Regions from separate parts of the Demetria terragena DSM 11295 genome, predicted to be linked through region 1. Evidence: predicted binding sites of a transcription regulator. Region 1 holds the regulator's gene; the other holds the start of a gene.
What was found. The regulator LexA, encoded in region 1, represses DNA repair genes until DNA is damaged. The targets are predictions, from matches to a motif close to TCGAACANNTGTTCGA.
Positions count from the first base shown of each region.

Region 1 (7,152 bases):
CGCTCGCCAGGTCTGCGAGGTCAACCTGATCGGAGGTGGCGAGAGGGTGGGACGCGGGGAGAACGAGGCGCACCTCGTCCTCCAGGAGGGTCGTGACATCGAAGGGATCGAGGTCGCTTTCGCCCCTGGGGAGCACGTCCCCGTCATAGACAAAGGTGACCGCAAGATCGCACTCACCCGCGCGGAGCGCCTCAAGAGCTCCCGGTGGTTCCGCCTCGGTGAAGACCACCTTGATCTCGGGAAAACGCTTCTTGACCAAGGCGAGCGCCTGGGGGACCAACGTCGAGGAGGCCGAAGGGAACGCCGTCAGCCTGACTCGGCCCGCTTCGAGCCCGGCGATCGATTGGATCTCGCACTCGGCGCGGTCGAGGGCCTCCAACACGGGAATGGCGTGCTTGGCCAGGACGCTGCCGGCCTCGGTCAGGCGAACCGTTCGCCCAATCCGTTCCACGAGCACCGTGCCCGTGCGTTCTTCGAGCCGACGCACCATCTGGGACACCGCCGGCTGTGAATAGCCCAGCGCGGTGGCCGCAGCCGTGAAACTACCCTCATCGGCGATGGCGCGCATGACGCGCAGCCCGGCAGCATCAATCATGACCAGAGTCTAGTTGTCTTACCATCCAGGAAGGTTGAGCGCACCTACGCCGGTTGAGCGCACCCAAGCCGGTCGAGCTCTCTAACGCCGGTCGAGCCGTTATCGCCGGTCGAGCTTGTCGAGACCTCTTGCCTTGGTCTCGATACGGCTCGCGCTGGGGCGCTCGCCTACTCGACCGGCGTGGGTTGTGGTCGAGCTCTCTAACGCCGGTCGAGCTCTCTAACGCCGGTCGAGCTTGTCGAGACCTGCCGGGGGTCTCGATACGGCTCGCGCTGGGGCGCTCGCCTACTCGACCGGCGTGGGTTGTTGTCGGGCCCGTCAACGCCGGTCTAGCTCTCTAACGCTGGTCGAGCTTGTCGAGACCCGCCGGGGTCTCGATACGGCTCGCGCTGGGGCGCTCGCCTACTCGACCGGCGTGGGGAAGGGGGCGCTCGCCTACTCGACCGGCGTGGGTTGTGGTCGAGCGCACCTACGCCGGTCGAGCTTGTCGAGACCACACCGGAGATACTGAGGTCGTGCCGTGTGCGACCTTTCCATCGCCAGGAGATGGCGACCCAGTGAAGTGGGCTGCGCTGGTGGACCTCGTCGCCGAAGGCCGGGTCTGCATCCTCTCGGGTGCTGGCCTCTCGACCGAGTCCGGCATTCCGGGCTATCGAGGTGCCGATGGCGAGCGACGAGTGACGCCCATGACGGTGAGCGAACTCCTGGCCTCGCCGCACGCGCGCCAGCGCTACTGGGCCAGGTCGTTCGTCGGATACCCCCGGTTCGCGGCCGCCGAACCCAATGACGGGCATCGTGCCGTCGCGGACCTGCAACGCTTGGGACTGACCACAGGGATCATCACCCAGAACGTCGATGGCCTGCATCAGCGAGGTGGCGCCGACGAGATCATCGAATTACACGGCTCCCTCGATGCCGTGGTCTGCGTCGATTGTGGCGAGTCCTACGCGCGGACAACCGTGGATGAGTGGCTCAGACAGGCAAATCCGCGCTTCGATCGTGAGGCCATGACCGGACAGATCCGCCCGGACGGAGACGTGCTCCTGACCGACGAGCAGGTGGCCGGTTTTGCCACGGCGAGGTGTGTGGTGTGTCGCTCAGACAGGCTTAAGCCTGACGTCGTCATGTTTGGCGAATCCGTGGCAAAACCGTTGGTGCAGAAGTGTTTTGACACCGTGGCCGAGTCATCGTGTCTGCTGGTGCTCGGCTCATCCCTGATGGTGATGTCTGGCTTCCGCTTCGCTCGGTTCGCGGCGCGTGAACGGATCCCCGTTGCGGTCATCACTCAAGGAGTGACCCGGGCCGACGCCGAAACGACCGTCAAACTCGAGAGTCCCCTTGGCGCCACCCTGACCCAACTGGTGGCAGCGGTCACACCCGGCGCAGCACCGCGGTGACCTTGCCGAGAATCGTGGCGTCGTTCCCGTCGATGGGCTCGTATGCCTCGTTATGCGGTAGCAGCCACACCTGACCGTCAGTCCGCTTGAACGTCTTGACGGTGGCCTCGTGATCGAGCATCGCCGCCACGATGTCGCCGTTGCTCGCGCTGGGCTGCTGCCGAACCACCACCCAGTCGCCATCACAAATGGCTGCGTCGATCATCGAATCGCCGACGACTTTGAGCAGAAAGAGATCGCCCTCGCCGACGAGTTGCCGGGGGAGGGGAAAGACATCTTCGACGGCTTGCTCGGCGAGAATCGGCCCACCCGCGGCGATACGGCCGACGACAGGCACGTACTCGGCCTCTGGCCGTTCGTCGTTGATTCCGGTTTCATCGACTGGCGAGTCCAGCTCGGCACTCGCCGCAGCCTTGCCGCGATAGCCCCGCTCGCGCTTGGGTTGTCCTGGCGAGACGACTTCGATCGCACGCGGTCGCATGGGATCCCGACGCAAGTAGCCTTTGCGCTCCAACATCGTGAGCTGGTGCGCCACCGAACTCGGCGACGTGAGTCCGACGGCTTCGCCGATCTCCCGCATGCTGGGCGGGTATCCACGCCGGTCGATTGAACTGCGGATGACCTGCAGCACCTTGCGTTGGCGGGTGGTCAGTGCCTTGCCATCTGGCTCTGGCATCTGGTGAATCTTGGCCATCGTCGGCGTCCTTATCTATGGCGTCCTGCTGCGGCACCGGTGTTTCCGAGGAAGTCGTTGTCGGCGGGCTTGCCGGCGGGCTTGTCGGTGGTCGCTGCTTGGCTTGTCGCTATGAGCACAGCGTATGGAGTTCAGCGAACGCAATCAAACACCTGTACGACGCGAGTGTCGCGTCATTCTCGTGATGGCGGCGGCTTGTGGACGTCGAACGTACGTGCTATACCTCGTACGCACGTCCGATCGGACAGGTGTTCGGTTAACCCGTCGCAACAGCATCAGGAGGACTCCATGAGCGCACTCGCACCCGTGCTCGATCAGCCACAGGCTCTACCCCGGCGTCGCCGCCATCTCGCCCTGGTCTCAGACGTGCCCGCACGCCCGACCTCAACGACGCTGCCGGCAGTCGCAGTGCGCTTGACGGCGCGAGGGCGTCGCGCCCTGCTCGTGACGGTCCTGGCCATCGCCATCCTGGGCGGCATGGCTGTTTCGGCGTGGGCGAGCGGTCCGACCGCGTCCGAGGATGTCACCGTGCGGCCGGGGCAGACGCTGTCTGATGTAGCGCGCGAGCGTCTTCCCGAGTTGCCGCTGAGCGCCGCAATCGCACACCTGCAACTGGCAAACGACCTCAACTCCGCGCAGGTGTCCACCGGGCAAAGGTTGCAGATCCCGGCGCCCTAGGCGCGCCGATCCGGTAGACACGCGCACTGACCTGGGCAATGTTGCGTGGTGGGGTGCCGCGATCTAGGATCGCTATATCTAGTAGTTACATGGCTGTGAGTTGTCCACATCTAGTCCACATCTCGTCCCCACGTTATCCACGAGTTACCCACAGGATTGTCCACAGGTTGGGCCGTCCGTCGGGGGACCGCCGGGCGACTTTGGGTCTAGTGGAGTCGGATGTGGTCGCCCGAGGAGGTGTTTGCCGATGCATTGTCCGTTCTGTCGTCATGACGATTCGCGGGTCGTCGACAGCCGCACCTCTGAAGATGGAACGCACATCAAACGACGTCGCCAATGTCCGTCGTGCGGGAAGAGATTCTCCACGATGGAGACGGCCAGTCTGACGGTGGTCAAGCGGTCCGGGGCGAGCGAGCCCTTCGCACGGGACAAGGTGATGGTGGGCGTGCGCAAGGCATGCCAGGGCCGTCCTGTGACCGAAGATGAGTTGGCTCTTCTTGCGCAGCGGGTTGAAGAAGCGATCCGTGCCAAGGGCATGGCCGAGATCGATGCCCACGACGTTGGCCTGGAGATTCTTGGCCCGTTGCGAGAGCTCGACGAGGTTGCCTACCTGAGGTTCGCCTCCGTCTATCAGGCCTTTGAATCCACCGAGGACTTCGAGGCAGCCATCACGGTGCTGCGCGCGGAGCGTCCTGCGGTCGGCATTGAGCCGAGTTCAGACGGACCGCCGGGCTAGTTCGAGACAACAGGCCCCGCGCGAGGGCGTCGTACTCGCGTCTGACCGAGATTCGATTTTTATGAAGGGATAGTCGTCATGACCGAGACGACCAGCGCTGCGTCACAGGCGCGTCGCAAGGGCAAAGGCCTGAAGATCGAGCGCATCTTCACCACCCCAGGAGTTCACCCCTACGACGAGGTGACCTGGCAGGCGCGCGACGTCATCCAGCAGAACTGGAAGACCGGCGAGACGATCTTCGAGCAGCGTGGGGTGGAGTTCCCCGATTTCTGGTCGGTCAACGCCTCGACGATCGTCACGACCAAGTACTTCCGCGGTGCCTTGGGTACCGACGTGCGTGAGCGCAGCCTGAAGCAGCTCATCGACCGGGTCGTGTTGACCTATGTCAAGGCTGGTCGGGAGTACGGCTATTTCACGACTGAGGACGACGCCGAGGTCTTTGAACACGAACTGACCTGGATGCTGCTGCACCAGGTGTTCGCGTTCAACAGCCCGGTGTGGTTCAACGTAGGCACGAAGAGCCCACAACAGGTTTCGGCGTGCTTCATCCTGGCGGTCGATGACTCGATGGACTCGATCTTGAACTGGTATCGAGAAGAAGGCTTCATCTTCAAGGGCGGCTCGGGCGCTGGCCTGAACCTGTCGCGAATCCGGTCGTCCAAGGAGTTGCTGTCCTCTGGTGGGACGGCCTCTGGCCCGGTGTCCTTCATGCGGGGTGCCGATGCGTCAGCGGGGACGATCAAGTCCGGCGGAGCCACTCGCCGCGCGGCCAAGATGGTCGTGCTCGATGTCGATCACCCCGACATCGAAGAGTTCATTGACACCAAGGCGCGCGAGGAAGACAAGATCCGGGCGCTGCGCGACGCTGGGTTCGATATGGACCTCGGTGGCGCGGACATCACCTCGGTTCAGTACCAGAACGCCAACAACAGCGTTCGGGTCAGCGACGAGTTCATGAAGGCCGTCGAGAACGGCACGACGTTCGGTTTGCGGGCGCGTGGCACCGGCGAAGTCATCGAAGAAGTCGACGCCCGCACCCTTTTCGACAAGATCAACCGTGCTGCTTGGGAGTGCGCCGACCCAGGCGTCCAGTACGACGACACGATCAACGACTGGCACACCAATCCTGAGTCTGGGCGAATCACTGCCTCGAATCCCTGCTCTGAATACATGAGCCTGGATAACTCGTCCTGCAACCTCGCTTCGCTCAACTTGCTGAAGTTCCTGCGCGAGGATGACACCTTTGACGAGCAGACCTTCGCCAAGACGGTCGAGTTGGTCATCACGGCCATGGATATCTCGATCTGCTTCGCGGACTTCCCGACCGAGTCCATTGGGAAGACCACCGTCGACTACCGCCAGCTTGGTATCGGCTATGCCAACCTCGGCGCGCTGTTGATGGCAACTGGGCACGGCTATGAGTCCGAGGGCGGTCGCGCCTTGGCGGCATCGATTACCTCCTTGATGACCGGTACCGCCTACAAGCGTTCCGCCGAGTTGGCTGGGGTGGTTGGTCCCTATGCCGGCTACGCCCGTAACGCCGAGGCCCACAACCGCGTGATGCGCAAGCACCAGGCCGCCAACGACGACGTGCGTCCCCTTGACTCGATGGACACCGCCATCCACCGAGCGGCGACCAAGGCCTGGTCCGATGTCGTCGCGATTGGCGACGAGAACGGTTTCCGTAACGCACAGGCTTCGGTCCTCGCGCCGACCGGGACCATCGGCTTCATGATGGACTGCGACACCACCGGTATCGAACCGGACTTCTCCTTGGTGAAGTTCAAGAAATTGGTGGGCGGCGGCTCGATGCAGATCGTGAACCAGACGATCCCGCGCGCCTTGAAGAAGATGGGCTACCAGACCGAGCAGATCGAAGCGATTGTCGAGCACATCGCGGAGAAGGGCCACGTCATTGATGCACCTGGCCTGAAGAAGGAACATTACGAGGTCTTCGACTGCGCCATGGGCGAGCGCGCGATCTCACCGATGGGCCACGTTCGCATGATGGCCGCGACCCAGCCTTTCCTGTCGGGAGCGATCTCCAAGACGGTGAACCTTCCTGAGGACGCCACGGTCGAGGAGATTGCCGAAGTTCACCTCGAGGGATGGAAGCGCGGCCTCAAGGCGTTGGCCGTGTACCGCGACAACTGCAAGGTCGGTCAGCCGCTGTCTGATGGCGGGTCCACGGCCAAGGACAAGAAGTCTGCCGCCGAAGCGGCCGCGGCCAAGGTCGACACGGTGATCGAGTATCGCCCGATCCGCAAGCGCATGCCGAAGCGTCGGCAGAGCCAGACGACGTCGTTCGCAGTGGGCGGTGCCGAGGGTTATCTGACGGCCTCGAGCTATGAGAACGGGGACCTGGGCGAGATCTTCCTGAAGTTCGGGAAGCAGGGATCGACACTCGCCGGTGTGATGGACGCCTTCTCCATCGCGCTATCAGTCGGTCTCCAGTACGGCGTGCCGCTGGAGACCTATGTCGAGAAGTTCACCAACCTGCGCTTCGAGCCGGCTGGCCTGACGGACGACCCGGACGTGCGCATGGCGCAGTCGCTCATGGACTACGTCTTCCGCCGGTTGGCACTGGATCACCTTGACTTCGAGACGCGTTCGTTCATGGGCATCCATACCGCCGATGAGCGGGCTCGACAGCTCGAAACAGGCTCCTATGCCGAGCCAACCAGTGGCTCTGACGGCGAGTCCGGTGACGACTATGCGGATGAGTTGGAGGGCTTCTCCCAGTCGGTTGCTCCGGCGACCAAGAAGAAGGAGCAGGAGCCCGCAGACCAGTCCGGTGCCGGTGCAGCAGATGCCCGCGAGGTCTCCGCGGAAATCCATTCGTCGGCTGAGCTGATGGAGAGATTCCAGGGCAAGGCCGCCGACGCGCCCATGTGCATGACCTGCGGCACCAAGATGCGCCCAGCTGGATCGTGCTACGTCTGCGAGGGCTGCGGCTCCACCAGCGGCTGCAGCTGACAGCCAACCGGATGCACTGTGGGGGCCGCCCGATCTTTGGGCGGCCCCCACAGCCGTTGGAGCAGCCGCGATGATG
Region 1 is NZ_AQXW01000004.1:693,825-700,976, reverse strand. Features, by position in the region: gene F562_RS0107450 (LysR family transcriptional regulator) at 1-595, opposite strand, end outside; gene F562_RS0107445 (Sir2 family NAD-dependent protein deacetylase) at 1,153-1,992, shown strand; gene lexA (transcriptional repressor LexA) at 1,967-2,686, opposite strand; gene F562_RS18430 (LysM peptidoglycan-binding domain-containing protein) at 2,975-3,364, shown strand; gene nrdR (transcriptional regulator NrdR) at 3,612-4,100, shown strand; gene F562_RS0107425 (vitamin B12-dependent ribonucleotide reductase) at 4,179-7,076, shown strand.

Region 2 (7,152 bases), 1.4 Mb from region 1:
GGCGGGTCGCTCGGCACGTGGGAGGGCCGACGGCTCTCGAACTCCTTGCGCAACACCGGCACCACATCCCGACCGAGGATTTCCAGCTGCTCCAGCACGACCTCGAGAGGCAGGCCCGCGTGGTCCATAAGGAACATCTGGCGCTGGTAGTCACCGACCATTTCGCCGATCTGCAGAGTGCGCTCGATCAGCATCTCCGGCGTACCGACGACCAGCGGTGTGGTGCGCGTGAACTCCTCCATCGACGGGCCGTAGCCGTAGACCGGAGCCACATCAAAGTAGGGCCGGAACGCCTTCTTCGCTTCCGCCTCACTGGAGGCAAGGAAAGCTTGCCCACCCAGACCGACGATGGCCTGATCGGCACCGCCGTGGCCATAGTGCTCGAACCGGCGACGGTAGAGGTTCACCATCTGCGCCGTGTGCTCTGGGTTCCAGAAGATGTTGTTGTGGAAGAAGCCGTCGCCGTAGTAGGCCGCTTGCTCGGCAATCTCCGTCGAGCGGATCGAGCCGTGCCAGACAAAGGGCGGTACGCCATCCAACGGCTGGGGCGCGAGGGTGAATCCGCGCAGAGGAGTGCGGAACTCGCCCTCCCAGTTGACGACTTTCTCCCGCCACAGGCGACGCAGCAGGTGGTAGTTCTCGACCGCTAGTGGAAGACCGTCACGGATGTCTTTACCGAACCAGGGGTAGACCGGACCGGTGTTGCCGCGCCCCATCATCAGGTCGACTCGCCCCTTGGACAGGTGCTGCAGGAAGGAGTAGTCCTCGGCCATCTTCACCGGGTCGTTCGTGGTGATGAGCGTCGTGGAGGTCGACAACTGGATGCGCTCAGTCTGGGCTGCGATGAACCCCAGGTGGGTCGTCGGAGACGACACCACGAACGGCGGGTTGTGGTGTTCGCCGGTCGCGAAGACGTCGAGCCCTACCTCTTCGGCCTTGAGCGCGATCTGCGTCATCGCGTCGATGCGCTCGCCCTCGCTGGCGGTACGTCCAGTTGTCGGGTCGGGGGTCACGTCTCCCACGGAGAAAATGCCGAACTGCATGAGACTCATCCTTCCGGACATGTTGTTGATATGTCAACTACTTTAACTCAGCACCCCGCTCGTTCATTCCCCAGGTTCCGCACGTGTGCTCGCGCACCACATCACCTCACCCCTCTTGTGCCCGATAACAGTGACGAGTGCGGCTCGGACGGGCAGGCTTGGGCCAACGCCGACCGCGAGGAGACACCGTGCCGAATCCGCTGCTGCACCCACCGACCTACCAGGGCGAGCCGTTCGACGACGAGACCGCGCGCTTGTTGCGGGCGACCGTCGACTGGTTCGAGTCACGCGGCAAGCGCAAGTTGCTCCAGGACTATCACGAGCGCGCCTGGACAGCTGACTTCCTCGATTTCGCGGCAAAAGAGGGCTTGTTCGCGGCCATGCTGACGCCGTCGACGGATGCGGCCGGGAGCACGGCTAAGCGCTGGGACACCGCGCGCATCTCAGCGCTGAGTGAAGTTCTCGCGTTCTATGGCCTGGACTACTGGTATGCCTTTCAGGTCACCATCTTGGGGCTCGGACCGATCTGGCAGAGCGACAACGAAGCCGCCCGCAAACGCGCGGCCCAATGGCTGGATGACGGGGCAGTCTTCGCCTTCGGCTTGTCCGAGCGCTCGCACGGCGCGGACATCTACTCGACCGACATGATCCTGACGCCGGACGGCGACGGTGGCTACACGGCGACCGGCAGTAAGTACTACATCGGCAACGGAAACGTCGCCCGCATGGTGTCGGTTTTCGGCCGCCGGTCCGACGTCGAGGGCCCGGATGGCTACGTCTTCTTCGCCGCGGACAGCCAGCACGAGGCATACCACCTCGTGAAGAACACCGTTGACGGGCAGAAGTTCGTCTCCGAGTTCCGGCTTGAGGACTACCCCGTGCACACAGACGACATCCTGCACACCGGTCAGGATGCGTTCAACGCGGCGCTCAACACGGTCAACGTCGGCAAGTTCAACATCGGCTTTGCCTCGATCGGCATGGCCGAACACTGCACGTACGAAGCAATCACCCACGCGCACAACAGAATTCTCTATGGCAACCGGGTGACGGACTTTCCGCACGTACGCCGCACCCTCAGCGAGTCGTACCTTCGACTCGTCGCGATGAAGCTGTATTCCTCGCGCGCCATTGACTATCTGCGCAGCGCGTCTGCGGATGACCGCCGCTACCTCCTCTACAACCCGGTGTCGAAAATGAAGGTCACCAGCGAGGCCGAGACGGTCGTCGCCGGACTGTGGGATGTCATTGCTGCCAAGGGTTTTGAGGCGGAAACGTACTTCGCCAACGCTGGCCGCGACATCGGTGCGCCCGCCAAACTGGAGGGGACCGTGCACGTGAACCTCGCGCTCATCCTCAAGTTCATGCCGGCCTATCTCCTGTCGCCGCGGGAGCAGCCCGAAATCCCGACGCGGGTCGATCCAGCCAATGACGATTTCTTGTTCCACCAGGGTCCCGCTCGTGGTCTGGGCAAGATCACCTTCGCCGACTGGCATGCCGCGTTCGAGCCGTACGCCGACCTCCCCAACGTGGCAATCTTGCGTGAGCAGGGCGACGCGCTCGCCGAGTTACTCAAGACTGCACCCCTGACGGACGACCAGCAGAAGGATCTGGACTTCATCCTCGAGCTCGGCCAGCTCTTCACCTTGCTGGTCTATGCCCACCTCATGCTGGAGCAGGCGGCCATCGAGGACATCGACCGTCAGGTGGTCGACGCCATTGTCGGGGTTCTTGTTGGCGACTTCTCCCAGCGCGCCACCCGCTTGCACGGAAAGGCGGCTTCCACTGAAGCCCAACAGGATTGGGCGATCCGACAGATTCGCAAGCCCGCCGTCGACGAGGCGCGCGACGCCGCCGTCTGGCAGCGCGTCGAGGAACTGTCGGGCGCATACGAAATGACCCCCTAACAACGCCGCGTCGAAACCACCCCCACCAACGCCGGTAGAGCAAGGCGGGAGCCTGCGACCACCGCGTCGAAACCACCCCCACCAACGCCGGTAGAGCAAGGCGGGAGCCTGCGACCGCCGCGTCGAAACCACCACCACCGCCGGTAGAGCAAGGCGGGAGCCTGCGACCGCCGCGTCGAAACCACTCAGCGGAATGACCACTCACCGTCCGGCGTTCTGCTGGACATGACCACCTTCGAGAGCCTGCTGTCCCGTCACACCGACACCCAGGGCAACTCGGATTTCGCTGCGTGGCAGCGCGCAGTCACGCTGTTCGACGAGCGGCGTTACACCGAGGCCGTGAAGATCCTGGAGCCGCTCGTGACCACCACGCCGGAGAGACCTGTGATCGGCACAGCCTCCGCTCGGCTACTACTCGCCCGCGCCTACTTCCACTCAGCGCAACTGAGCCGAGCCATTGAACTGGCGACTGCGATCGTGCAGGACGACCCCGCCGACGGGTACGCCCGCCTGCTGCTCAGCCGCGCCCTCCAGCGGGCGGGCCGCACCGAAGAGGCGACCGGACATCAGCGCCTTATCGAGGCGATGGGTGTGGCCTGAACGCTTTCTCCGCCCCAAATATCGCCTCTCCCTCCCTTGACAACATTCGAACGTGTGTTCGATAATAGTCATAGGCCGGGTGCGGCGAAGCGGGGGAGGTGAGTGGGATGGTGGGCACGACGACCAGTGACAGCGAGGTCAGCGAGACGGTCGCGCAATTGCACACGACCGTGGATGCGGTGTCGCGATTGCACGAATCGAACCATCAGCGCGGCACTCGTGACCTAGCCGCGCTGACCCGCGAGGTATTGGCGCTGCTGCAGGTGGCTGAGACAGCCGCCGTGAGCCTCGTGGCCGAGGCTATTCAGCGAGGCATGGTGCACGAGTCGACTGCTGCCGGGCCGGCTCAGTGGGTCTCGCGTCTCAGCACTGGCGAGGACCTCGACCGCCTGCTGCCACCGGCAGCAACGCCGACGTCAGGTCCACTCATGCCCCTCGTCGACTGTCCCGATGAAGACGTTCATCACGACCCGCCCGACCAGAGCAACGCAGACACCTGCGAGATCTTGCGGCTTCCGGGCGTTGAACCCCTCATCGCCTCACGGATCGCCAAAGTCGCCACAGCATGCACACAGCGCCGTAATACAGTGCTCGCCGCGGCAGTGACTGCCAACTCGGTCGGCGTCGCCGCCGCGCGCACTGCGTTGATCGAGGTCGACAAAGTCATACCCGTTCTGCCCAGCGCACATCGTGACGCCGTGTTCGGGCATTTTCTGAACCTTCCGGCTGGGTCGGGTTCCAAGGCGATCCGAGAGCTCGCCCAGCGCGTGATCGCCACGTACGCCGACGAGACCTTCCTGAACGACCTCGATGAGCGCCTCGACCACGCCGAATCGGTGACCTGGTCGGAGCTGCCGAACGGCATGCATCGCTTGGTCGCCGATCTCGCCCCAACGCATGCGGCCCACGTGCGCCACGCCATCAACGCCCTGTCGGCGCCCACCCCAGGAAACTCTTGCTGCGAGGACGTTTTCCATCGCCACACCAGCGGCCAGAAGACCGGCGAGCCCGATCCGCGACAGGCCGACAAGCGCGCTGCTGACGCACTTGTCCTTCTCCTCACGCGGGGAGCCGAGGCCATCGACAACGGCGCGACCCCGACCAGCGGCACCGCCCGTCTTGTGGTCACTATCGATCTCGACGTTCTTGTCGGAAATGTGCGCGGATGCGGGCGTACCGAAGCGGGAACATCGTTGAATGCCAGTCAGATTCGGGAGATCGCGTGCGACGCTGAGATCCTGCCCATGGTTCTCGGGTCAGGCAGTCAACCTCTCGACGTCGGACGTTCCGAACGCTTGGTCACCCGAGGCCTGCGAGCCGCCGTCATCCAACGGGACCGATGTTGTACCTACCCCGGGTGCGACAGACCGCCCAGTTGGTGCCAGGTCCACCACATCATTCCGTGGTCTCACGGCGGACCCACCAGCCTCACCAACTCAGCACTGCTATGCCAGCGACATCACACCATCGTGCACCGCGATGAATACACCGCCACCGCCACCGCCTCGACAGTCATCTGGGACCTTCGGCCTCGCAGCATGCGCCAGCCAAACGCGGCAGCCTGAGTTTGCCCGGTCGGATCAAGCGAGTACCACCGTGCCTGCACGAGCGCTTCACATGCTGTGGCCCCCTGTTGCGCAACCCGTTGCGGAAACTCCGGGCCGAGTGGCAACGTGGAGCCATGGCATCTAGGTCGCATTCGCCCACCGCCGTGATGTTTGCCGTGAGGGTGAGGCATCCATGAACGTGCTCGATTCCTTCTCACTGCAGGGGCGCACGGCGCTAGTCACCGGCGGTTATCGCGGCCTCGGCCTGGGCTTCTCTCGAGCACTCGCCCAAGCGGGTGCCGATGTCGTCATCGCAGCCCGCGACAGCAGCGCGTGTGCCGCCGTCGCCGAGGACCTGGCCACCGAAACCGGACGGACCGTCATCGGCACCAGCCTCGACGTCACCGACCTGGCGTCGGTGCGCACGGCTGTCGACACCGCGATCGAAGCCACTGGGCGTTTGGACATCCTCGTCAACAACGCCGGCACCTGCTTTCATCGCCCGGCGCTTGAGGTGCCCGAGCAAGAATGGCGCGAGGTCTTTGACATCAACGTGCACGGCCTGTGGACATTGACCCAGGCTGTCGGTCGGCACTTCGTCGACCAGGGACACGGCAACATCATCAACATTGGCTCCATGTCGGGGCTGGTCGTCAACCGCCCGCAGTGGCAGCCGGCGTACAACGCCTCAAAGGCTGCAGTTCACCAACTCACCAAATCTCTTGCGGCCGAGTGGGCGCCACACGGCGTCCGGGTCAACGCCGTCGCACCCGGCTACATCAAGACCGAGATGGCGCCCGTCGACGAGCCACAGTTTCGCCAGCATTGGATCGATGACGCACCGATGCAGCGGTATTCGACTCCGGAGGAGATCGCTCCGACGGTGGTGTTCCTCGCATCCGACGCCTCGTCATTCATGACTGGGTCAATCCTCGTCGCCGACGGCGGTTACACCGTCTTCTAATCGGTGCTGAGCCTGTTTCTACGAACTCTGCTAACGCGCCTCTAGCCACTCCGACGCCCGGCCATACTTACGCCGTGCGTGATCTCCCAGCGCTGCACCGATGACGATCAGTTGAAGTCTGGAAGCGGGCCAATCCCTTTGTCGCACAGCAGCCGTCACGTTAGGTAGCACACGCGTCCGCAGCAAACGCCAACGCTGCGATAGCGATCCACCGCCGTGCTCGCGCGTCAAGAGCAGTGCATTGCGCAAGAAGTAGTACGCCCCCAAACGGCCCATCGCTCCTTGGAATGACGCCGATACCTTGTGTTCGATCTGCACGTCGGTCAGCACCGTCCGAGGGACCCCGGCTGCCCGCGCGCGCAAACTCAGATCAGAGTCCTCGAACATGAGGAAGTAGCGCTCATCGAACAGCCCAATCCGTCCCCAGGTCTCGGCGGTTGCGGTCAGGCAGCATCCAGCGAGCACGTCGCTCTGCCGCGCCATGCCGTCGACGGGCAGCCGCGCTAACCGCTCATCGAAGATGTGCTCGGGCACCCCTGTCTCGGCATTCACGACCCCTCCGGCGAACCACACCGAACTGTCGACCCGGCGTACGACGGGGCTGACCAAGTCACCATGGAGCGCACGCGCCGCCAAAGCACTCACGGCACCAGCCGGAACGACGGTGTCGTTGTTGAGAACCGTGACTGTGCGCGCACCCCCGCCGAGTGCCATCCGGAGCCCGGCGTTCATCCCACCGGCGAAGCCGAGGTTCGTGCCAGTCTGGTGCGTCACCACGTCCGGCCAGCGGGAACGTACCGCTTCCAGGACGCCATCTCCTGACCCGTTGTCGACGACAATCACCGCGGGCGGCGCTGGGTCCGCGAGCAGCGCCGCGACACAATCCTCGGTGTCGGCCCGGCCGCGATAGTTCAGAACGACCACCACATCGCGGCCATCGACAGGAAGTCGATGTCCCGGCTCGGCGCACATGCGTACACTCTCCACCATGCAGCGCGCCCAGCACACGACGACGCCGGATCACCTCCGGCGCTGACGCGGCTGCACTGACAACCACTCACCCCGGAGCCACGCTCCGGGGTTTCGTTTGC
Region 2 is NZ_AQXW01000004.1:2,084,642-2,091,793, reverse strand. Features, by position in the region: gene F562_RS0114365 (LLM class flavin-dependent oxidoreductase) at 1-1,043, opposite strand, end outside; gene F562_RS0114360 (acyl-CoA dehydrogenase family protein) at 1,232-2,950, shown strand; gene F562_RS19395 (tetratricopeptide repeat protein) at 3,176-3,550, shown strand; gene F562_RS20355 (HNH endonuclease signature motif containing protein) at 3,658-5,115, shown strand; gene F562_RS0114345 (SDR family NAD(P)-dependent oxidoreductase) at 5,291-6,061, shown strand; gene F562_RS20350 (glycosyltransferase family 2 protein) at 6,092-7,033, opposite strand.
Region 2: F562_RS20355 (HNH endonuclease signature motif containing protein) is a predicted target of LexA. The motif match lies at 3,597-3,612, and genes of this name have one in related genera.